3 regions of the Luteibacter sp. 22Crub2.1 genome follow, and region 1 is predicted to be linked to each of the others. Evidence: predicted binding sites of a transcription regulator. Region 1 holds the regulator's gene; each other region holds the start of a gene.
The links. Region 1 encodes FliA, which starts transcription of late flagellar genes. Its sites were predicted from a motif close to TAAAGTTTNNCNNNCNNNGGCCGATAA; they were not measured.

Region 2: B5X73_RS10375 (methyl-accepting chemotaxis protein) is a predicted target of FliA. The motif match lies at 1,947-1,973, and genes of this name have one in related genera.
Region 3: B5X73_RS08180 (methyl-accepting chemotaxis protein) is a predicted target of FliA. The motif match lies at 1,313-1,339, and genes of this name have one in related genera.

Annotation. Positions count from the first base shown of each region.
Region 1 covers NZ_FUYT01000015.1:84,800-88,074, forward strand. Annotated here, with positions in the region: gene flhF (flagellar biosynthesis GTPase FlhF) at 1-731, shown strand, start outside; gene B5X73_RS16155 (MinD/ParA family ATP-binding protein) at 802-1,677, shown strand; gene B5X73_RS16160 (RNA polymerase sigma factor FliA) at 1,674-2,405, shown strand; gene cheY (chemotaxis response regulator CheY) at 2,459-2,860, shown strand; gene B5X73_RS16170 (protein phosphatase CheZ) at 2,871-3,275, shown strand, end outside.
Region 2 covers NZ_FUYT01000008.1:172,378-175,652, reverse strand. Annotated here, with positions in the region: gene B5X73_RS10380 (helix-turn-helix transcriptional regulator) at 1-258, shown strand, start outside; gene B5X73_RS10375 (methyl-accepting chemotaxis protein) at 345-1,916, opposite strand; gene B5X73_RS10370 (SDR family oxidoreductase) at 2,063-2,896, opposite strand; gene B5X73_RS10365 (histidine phosphatase family protein) at 3,016-3,275, opposite strand, start outside.
Region 3 covers NZ_FUYT01000006.1:219,895-223,169, reverse strand. Annotated here, with positions in the region: gene B5X73_RS08180 (methyl-accepting chemotaxis protein) at 1-1,259, opposite strand, end outside; gene B5X73_RS08175 (RNA polymerase sigma factor) at 1,509-2,051, shown strand; gene B5X73_RS08170 (FecR family protein) at 2,048-3,070, shown strand; gene B5X73_RS08165 (TonB-dependent siderophore receptor) at 3,095-3,275, shown strand, end outside.

The DNA of each region.
Region 1 (3,275 bases):
CCCGCTACCTGCCGCTGGGCATCCTCTCGCGCAACATCCGTACCAGCGGCCGCAACGCCGATACCGCCGGTAGCGCCGTCACCGCTCTGGTCGGGACGACGGGCGTTGGCAAGACCACCACCATCGCCAAGCTTGCGGCGCGTGCGGTGCTCCGCCACGGCGCCTCGAACGTCGCGCTGATCAGTGCCGACCAGTACCGCATCGGCGCGGGCGCTCAGCTGGAACATTACGGCCGCCTGCTCGGCGTGCGCGTTTACAACGCCCATGACGCACAGAGCCTGCGCAACGTGCTGCTGCAGCTGCGTGGCAAGCACACCGTGCTGATCGATACCGCCGGCCTGGCCGGTAACGATCCGAAGCTGCAGCAGCAGTTCGACACCCTGCGCGCGATGACCGAGGTGCGTGTCTGCCTCGTGCTTGCCGCGAACGCGCAGGCGCAGGCCATCGACAACGCGATCCGTGCCTACGCGCCGCTGGCGCCGCAGACCGCGATCCTGACCAAGCTCGACGAGGCCCCACTGATCGGCGGTGCCCTGTCGGCCGTCATCCGTCACGGTCTGCCGCTCGACTACACCACGGATGGTCAGCGCGTGCCGGAAGACATCGCCTCCGCGGATGCGCGCAAACTCGTCTGCCTGGCCGCTCAACTTGTCAAGCAGCGCACCGACGAACCGGACGACGCGATTCTCGCCGACCGTTTCGGCTTCTCCACCGCGCCAGCCATCGCCTGACACCGGGAACTGAAGTAACGTGACCACGGCATCCGCATCCGCACACCCCTTCACGGCAGTGAATTCCTTCATGAACACACACGTCGATTCCACCCAGGCTGCTGGGCTCAACTGGCTCGCCGACCGTCGTCCCACGCGCAGCATCGCGGTGGCGGGCGGCAAGGGCGGCGTGGGCAAGACCACGGTGGCGGTCAACCTCGGCATGGCGCTCGCGATGGGCGGCCGTGACGTGGTCCTGCTGGACGCGGATCTGGCCATGGCGAACATCGACGTGCTGCTGGGCCTGCAGCCCACGCGCCATCTGGGCCACATGCTCGAAGGCGAGTGCCGCATCGAGGACCTGATCCTCCACGCCAACCACGGCCTGAAGGTGATCCCGGCGACCTCGGGCGCGCGCCGCATGGCGCAGCTGCCGAATATCGAGCACGCCGCCGTGATCCGCGCCTTCGACGAATACCCGGTCGCCCCCGAATATCTGATCGTCGACACCGCCGCCGGCATCTCCGACAGCGTGTCGATGTTCGCGGCAGCCTCCGACGAAGTGGTGGTCGTGGTCTGCGACGAGCCGGCCTCGCTGACCGACGCCTACGCGCTGATAAAGGTGATGAGCCGCGAGTTCGACGTGAACCGCTTCCGCATCGTCGCCAACATGGTCCGCCATGCGCAGGAAGGCCGTCAGCTGTTCGAGAAGCTGGCCCGCGTGACCAACCGCTTCCTGGACGTGTCCCTGGATTTCATGGGCATGGTTCCGCACGACGAGTACCTGCGTCAGGCCATCCGCCGTCAGGCGGCCGTGGTCGACGCCTGGCCGAGCAGCCGCTCGGCGGTGGGATTCAAGAATCTGGCCCGGTCGGTCGATACATGGGGTGAACCCGAACCCCGGGTGCAGGGTCGCATCGGCTTTTTCGCCGAACGGAACCACATGGGGGGAGGGCTGCCGCTGTGAGTGTCGCTAGCGAATACCTTGAAATCACTAGAGTTCCAGCGGATCAACTGGTTAAAACGCATGCACCCCTGGTGCGCCGGATCGCCTATCACCTGATGGGCCGCCTGCCGCCAAGCGTGGACGCGAATGACCTCATGCAGGCCGGAATGATCGGACTGCTCGAGGCCGCAAGAAATTACTCGCCGACTCGCGCGGCCAGCTTCGAGACCTATGCGGGCATCCGCATTCGTGGCGCCATGCTGGACGAACTGCGCAAGACGGACTGGACCCCGCGCTCCGTCCACCGGAAGTTGCGCGAGGTGGCTGAAGTAACGAGGCAGATCGAGAACGAAACGGGTGGCGACGCCGAAGACGCGGAAGTGATGAAGCGGCTGGGTATCGACGCCATGGAGTACAACCAGATTCTGGCCGACGCGGCGAGCGCGCGGTTGCTGAGCCTCACGGCGCCGGAAGGCGACGAAGGCGCGGCGATCGACGTCGCGGACCCCGACGCCTCGGGCCCGGAGGGCAACTTCGAGAAGAACGGCCTGCGCGACGCGCTGGCGCAATCGATCGACGGCCTGCCGGAACGCGAGAAGCTGGTGATGTCGCTGTACTACGATGAAGAGCTCAACCTGAAAGAAATCGGTGTGGTACTGGGTGTGAGCGAGTCGCGCGTGTGCCAGATCCATGGCCAGGCCCTGATTCGCCTGCGTGCACGCATGACGGGTTGGAAAGACAAGCAGTGACGGCATCGCGGTGCCGTCGCCGGTAAAGAAAAAGCACGTGGCGGAGAGCAGTTTTGGACAAGAACATGAAGATCCTCGTGGTGGACGACTTTTCCACCATGCGGCGCATCGTCAGGAATCTCCTGGTCGAGTTGGGTTTCACCAACACGCTCATTCAGGAAGCCGAAGACGGTAACGCGGCCCTCGCGTTGCTGCGCTCGCAGCCGATCGACCTTGTCGTCACCGACTGGAACATGCCCAACATGACGGGCATCGACCTGCTTCGCGCCATCCGCGCCGATGCCGGTCTGAAGTCGTTGCCGGTGCTGATGGTGACCGCGGAAAACAACCGCGATCAGATCATCGCCGCCGCGCAGAGCGGTGTTAACGGCTACGTCGTCAAGCCTTTCACGGCGGTCACGCTGAAGGAAAAGCTCGACAAGATCTTCGAACGACTCGCCGCGGCTGCGGGCTAAGGGAATAACGATGAATACGATGCTCTCCCCCGGCCAAGAGGTCGTCCCCGAACTGCGCGAGCTGCTCGAGGCCGACGACGGCGCCGCCTTCGAAAAGGCACTCGACAACCTGATCCGCAGCCGCGAGCAGCACCTGTTCCTGGCGCTGGGCCACCTTGCGCGCGACCTGCACGAATCCGTGCGCCGCCTCGCTTCGGACATTTCGACCGACGGCGTGCCGGGCAACATGAGCGATGCGCGCAAGCATCTGCGTGACGTGCTCGAGATGAGCTCGACCGCGGCGCACCGCACTCTGGACTTCAGCGAAAAGCTGCGTCCACAGGCCCAGGCGCTGGCGAAGCAGGCCGACGAAGTGCTGGTGCTCGATCATGCCGACCCGGCGTTCGGCACCAATGCCACGGCGCTTGCCGTGCGC
Region 2 (3,275 bases), on a different contig from region 1:
GAAACCGAGGCAAAGCCCTCCGCGCTCTTTCGCAACGACTGGCGCGAGGAGGTCAACGATCTCGTCGGGCAGTTCCTCACGGATCACGGCACGACGCTGGCGGTGATGGCGATCGAGCAGCGCGAGGCCCTCGTGCGACTGCTCGAGAGCCGCGGCCTGTTCGACGTGCGTAACGCCGCTTCCTATGTTGCGCCCCTGCTAGGGCTGTCGCGCGCGACGTTGTACAAGACCCTGAAAGCGGTCCGCGAGACCGTCTGACGGACCACCTTCTAAAGTTGCAACGGCCGGCAGGCAGGAGCCGGCCGCGCGTCGGGCGTCCATGCCCGCGGGATGGTGAGCGAGCGTTACGCCGCCTCGCTTTCCAGCACGAAGTAGGCGACCTCGCGGCGAAGGATTTCCGCGCTCTCGCGCATCGCGTGACTGGCCGAGGCCGCCTGCTGCACGAGCGCCGCGTTCTCGCGTGTCGTCTCATCGATGCCACGAATGGCCCCACCGATGCGTGCGATGCCTTCGCTCTGTCCACGGGTGGCGTCCATCACCGAGGCAACGAGACCGCTGAGGGTCACCACGCGGTCCGCGATGCTGTGCAGCACCTGGCCCGCGCGATCCACCGACACGACGCCGGCTTGCACCGCCTCATCGCTGGCCGCGACCAGGGCACGAATGTCCCTGGCGGTTGCGCCGCAGCGTTGCGCCAGTGCGCGGACCTCGGAAGCGACCACAGCGAAGCCACGGCCATGTTCGCCCGCCCGCGCCGCCTCGACCGCCGCATTCAGCGCGAGCAGATTGGTCTGGAAGGCGATCTGCTCCACCAGATCCAGCATCTCGCTCATCTGCTCGCTGGTGCGCTGGATCTCGCGCATGTTGCCGACCGCATCCTGAGCCACACGGTGGCCCTCGTCCGTCATCTCACGGGTGTCGATGACGGCACGGCTGGCGGCGGCCGCATGGCCCAGGCCGTCCGAGACCGCGCCAGCCATCTCGCTCATCGAGGCCGTGGTGAGGTCGACGTGCGCGGACTGCGTGCGCGTACGCTCGTTCAACGCCTCGTTACCCCGGGCGATGCCGGTGGCCGCGTGAGCGACGTGGTCGGCGCGGTCGCGCACCTGGGTCACCACGTTGCCGAGCTGGGCATCCATCGCCGCCAGCGACGACAGCAGCTTGCCGATCTCATCGTCGCGACCGACCTCGACGCGTGTGCCCAGGGTACCACCGGCGATGGAGGCTGCCACGTCCGCCGCCTGGCGCAGGCGCCGGCCAAGCGAGCGGATGATCGCGACATCCATGACGCTGGCGATCAGCAACGCGATACCGAGCAATACCGCGGAGAAAACGCCACCCTTCGCAATGTCGGCGCGCTGTGCCGCGGCTTCGGCCTTGCCGTTGTCGAGCGCCAGCGCGAAGAGGTTGGAGAAGTCGCTCTTCAGGGGGCCGACGGCCGACTGGACGTCGTTTGAAAGCTGCAGCTGCGCCAGATCGAACTGCTCCGTCTTGAGCAGCTCGATGACGTCGTCGACCGCCTTATCGGCCGCCTTGCGGTGTTCGGCAGCCAGGGTGACCAGCTTGGCCTGCGCCTTGCCCAGGCCGCTGGCCGTGAGCGACTTCCACTGTTTGTCGATGTCATGGCGGTTGCTGCCGATCGCGGTGACCGCGTCGTCGACGGCGGAGGGCAACCGCATCAGCGTCGCATGCACCAGCGCATCGAGCAGGTCGTTGTAATCGTTCTGGATGTGACCGACATCGGCGACGGGCGCCAGCGTGTCTGTCACCACGGACTGCAGGCGGTCGTCGGCGGTGCGAAGCTGCACCCCGCCGACGATCCAGAGCGCCAGCAGCAAAAAGATCGTGCCGGCGAGACGAAGCGAAAGACGTGCACGCAGGGTGAGCGTCGGCAGGGCGAAGCGAGGAAAGGGCATGACACACTCGGGGAGAGCGGGGGTGCCTCCCTATCGGCTCCGCGTGCCGGGACTTTAGCGAAAAGCCGAATATTATGGTTTTATTTCAATGACTTGAAGATGTCATGACAGCACCCGCCGGTGGCTCGTTCTGGCAGTCGCCATGTTCACGCCGTTACTTCGTCGTCGGCGTCGTATGCGCCACGTTTCTGCGTGCGAAGTTCCTCGAGGCGCGCGCTGAGTCCGGCCTCGACGTGGTCGTAGGCATCGCCGCCCAGCACCAGCCGGCGTGGTGGGTTGTCCAGGTCCACGGTTTCGATCATCGCGCGCGCCATCTTTTCGGGATTGCCGCGGATGACGAAGGCGCCTGACACGATGCCGCGGCGAAGCTCGCCCACCGGGGTGTCGTCGTAGACCGCCATCGGCTCAGGCGTCACCAGGCCCTTGCCGAAGTCGGTCTTCGACGGACCCGGTTCGACGATGAGGAAATCGATGCCGAACGATGCGACCTCCTGCAGCACCGCTTCAACGAAGCCTTCGATGCCCCACTTCGAGGCGTGGTACAGGCTAAAGTTGGGATAGGCGATCTGGCCGCCCTCGGACGACACCTGCACGATACGGCCACCACCCTGCTCACGCAGCCGGGGGATGGCGGCACGGATGACCTGGATGGATCCGATGAGATTGGTATCGATGATGCGCTGGATCTGCTCGTCGGTGACTTCTTCCGCCGCACCGAAGAGCCCGTAGCCCGCGTTGTTGACGACGATATCGACGCGACCTCCGTCGAAGGCTTTCTGGACGCCTTCGCGGATCGACGCGGTGTCCGTCAGGTCCATGATGACGACATCGAGCGCGTCGCCATACCGCGTCTTGAGATCGTCGAGAGCGCCGGGTTGGCGCAGCGTGCCGACGACACGGTCACCGCGCGCCAGCAGCATTTCGGTCAGAAGGCGGCCGAAGCCGGAGGACGTGCCGGTAATGAACCAGGTCTTGCTCATGGTGCCCACCTCGGAGTGTGTCGTCGCGATGCGCGACGGATCGACTACCAAGCTAGGGGCGGAAGCGAATGAAGACTATCCGACGAGATGCGGATGAGACGATGCAGGATCCGGGACAATCAGGCCGTCGCGACCTCGGCCGGACTGATGTTCCACCGGTCGACGATGAATCCGTCGGAGTTCACCCCCAGCGGCGTGTATCCGCAATTGCCATGCCGGTAACTCGCGTACTCGCCACCGTTCAGAAGCGCACCCAGCGTCGCCGTCATGCAATGCCCGTGCGTCACCACCGCCACGCGCCGGTAAGGCAACGCACGGATATCCGCCAGCGCGGCAAGCACACGTGACGCCACCTCATGCAACGACTCGCCGCCCACGG
Region 3 (3,275 bases), on a different contig from region 1:
TTGGCCGCCTGCTTCGAGTGACCCGCCAGCGTGCGTACTTCCGCCGCGACGATATGAAAACCGCGTCCCGCCTCACCGGCACGTACCGCTTCCACGGCCGCGTTGAGTGCGAGGATGTGGGTCTGCGAGGCGATCCGGTCGATGACGGCGGTGATGTCGGCGATCCGGCCGGACACGTCGGCGATGCGGTCCATCGCGTCGACCGCGTCGCGCATGGCGACCTCGCCTTCCTGCGCGCCGAGCAACGATGCTTCCGCGATGCCGCGCGCCTCGCGCGCGTTCGCGGCATTGCCGTTCACGCTGCTCGTGAATTCCTGCATGGACGAGGCCGTCTCTTCGAGCGCGGCGGCCTGCTCGCTCGTGCGCGACGAGAGGTCCAGGTTGCCTTCGGCAATCTCACCGGTCGACTGCGAAATTTCTTCCGCCCCCTGGCGGATCGTCGTCACGACCTGGCGCAGCTGTCGGTTCATGCGGGCCAGTGCGCCCAGCAACTGCGCCGTCTCGTCACGGCCGTGGACGAGGATGTCAGTCGAAAGATCGCCTTCGGCCACGGCTTCCGCGACGGAGACGGCCCGACCGATCGGCCGCGTAATGCTCTGCGCGAGCAGCACGGTGATCACCACACCGAGCGCGACCGCGCCCAGCACGACCGCACCGAGCAGAATCAGGGCGGCGCGGAAGGCCGCGGCGCTTTCGTCCTCCAGACGAGCCGAGGTCGTCGCTGACTCCTTCTGCACCCGGGCCACGATGTCATCGATCGCGGCCGTCGGAGCGCGATCGATTCCCTTCACCAGGCCATCGACCACGTGCGCACTTCCCGGATTGGACGCCGCGTACTGGGCAAGCGCGGCAAGGTATTTCTCGCGCAGGGTGGCGTGCGTCGCTTCGATGGCGTCGATTTCGGCCACGGACGACCCCACGCCGGCCAGCTGCGCACGCAGCCGCTCCAGGTCCGCCTTCACGGCGTCCGCCTGCGTGCCGAACGCCGCGCGGTACTTCTGGAAGGCGGCGGGATCGGCACCGCGAAGCAACAGGTCCTTCCATTCCTGGACCTGCTTCTTGAAGTCGACCTGGGCCACGCGAGCGGTATCCGCCGCGGTGGAATAGGCCAGCGCCGTGCGGGCCGACGCCACCTGGACCTCGTGCATACGGGCAAGGCCGCGCCAGCCACCGATGCCGACGATGACCGTCGCGGCAAGGAGAATGGCGCCCAGGACGGCAAGCCGGGTGGCGATACGAAAGCGGTTGAACGACGTCATGAAGGGGACCGGGTGAAGACGCAGTCCGCTTGCATCGTGGGGGGATAGACCCTTTATCGGCACGGTCCACCACGCCTTGACCGGTATCGGCCGACGAAGATGTGAAGGCGCCCATTTCAATTTTCCGGAGCTGGCACGTCTAGGGTGTTCGCCGGTGCGGAAATCGGCGTTCGTCCCTGCCCGTACGGGCGCCGATTTCCCACCGTGCGACCATTGATACCCAGCCCCATGAACGCGGTCAGACACACCATGGACTCTTCCGAGGCAGGCGCCTCACCGGGGGGCAAGCGCGCCGCCCAGGTGGTCGCCCTGTTCCGCGAGCACAACCCGGCTCTTGTCGCCTTCCTGCGGGCACGGCTGAATTCGCTTGCCGACGCCCAGGAAGTGGCCCAGGAGGTCTATCTGAAGCTGCTGGCGCTGGACGACGCGACGAAGATCGATTCGCCGCGTGCGTTTCTGTTCCGTGCGGCCTCCAATCTGGCCGTGGACAAGCTGCGGATGCGTAACGTACGCGCCACGGCTCCGGTCGATCCCGATGCCGACGACTGGCATGTCACGCCGATTCCCGAACAACACGCGTCGGCCCATGAGCAATGGCGCGACCTGCGCCAGGCCCTGGACGAGTTGCCACCCAAGACCAGCCGCGCCTTCGTCATGCACGTGATCGACGGACGCGACTTCGCCTCCATCGCGAAGGACATGAAGCTCAGCGAGCGCATGGTGCGCTACCACGTCGGCAATGCCCTGGCGCATTGCCGCGAACGCCGCGACCGCGCGGAGAACCCCTCATGACCCTGACCCCCGTTAGCATCGATCGCCCTGTCGAACACACCGCCGCGGACTGGTGGGCCCAGCTGCGCGATCCCGACCTGCCCGAACAGGCGCTGCTGGACTGGAGCGACTGGCTCGAGGCCGATCCGCGCCATGCGGAAGCGTTCGAGCGCGCCTCGGCGCTGGCCGAGGCGGCGGGCGCCATGGCCCCGTCGCTGCGCGAACGCTTCGTGCAGCGTTACGCCCCGGCCCCGCTCCATCCGGATCGTGCAAGGCGGCCGCTCATCGCGCTGGCAGCCGCTGCGGTGGCGGCGCTGGCCCTGCTCGGGGCGGGCGCATTCATCGGCCTGCGTCCGTCCCATGAGGCATCCACCCGCCAGTACGCCAGCGAACGTGCCGGCCATCGCGACATCGACCTGCCCGATGGCTCCAGCATCGAGCTGGGGGGCGCGACCTCGGTAACCACCCGCTATGGCCACGACGAGCGGGCGATCGATCTGGATGCGGGCGAGGCCTTCTTCCGGGTGGCGCATGCCGAGCGTCCGTTCGTGGTCAATGCCGGCCCACTGCGTATTCGCGACCTCGGCACGGCGTTCAACGTGCGCCGCACCGGCGACCGGGTCACCGTGGCGGTGACCGAAGGCCGGGTGCAGGTATCGCCGACGGGGGCTCAGGGCGACGATGGCACCATCGAACTCGGTGCCGGGCGCGAAGTCTCATTCGATCCGGAGACTCACGCCATGCGCATTCTGGACGTGGATCCGGCCACGGCTACCGCGTGGCGCGGCCATCGGCTCGAATTCGTCAATGAACCACTGTCGTCCGTGGTCGACAACGTCAACCGTTACAGCAGCCGGCCCATCCGCCTCGCCGATCCGGCACTGGGCAAGCTGACGTTTACCGGCACCGTGCAGGTCGATACCATCGACAGCTGGGTGGCGGCCCTGCCCCGGGTGTTTCCGGTGCGCGTCGACACCTATACCGACCGGCTGGAACTCACCCGTCAGACCGCCATGACGCGGGGTGCCAGGCCGCGCTGAACACCACCGTTGGGGCCGCAGGTCTTGCAGTACTCGCTTCGCGGGCGCCGGCGCGCAATCACCGGCGCGCTGGCGTTGGTGCTCGCGCACGGCGCCGCCTGCGCCGCCGAGGTTCCGGCCGATGGTTTCAGTTCCGCTCCCGTGGCGTTCGCCATCGCGCCGCAGCCGCTGGCCACGGCGCTGCTGGCCTGGGGTAAACAGGCCA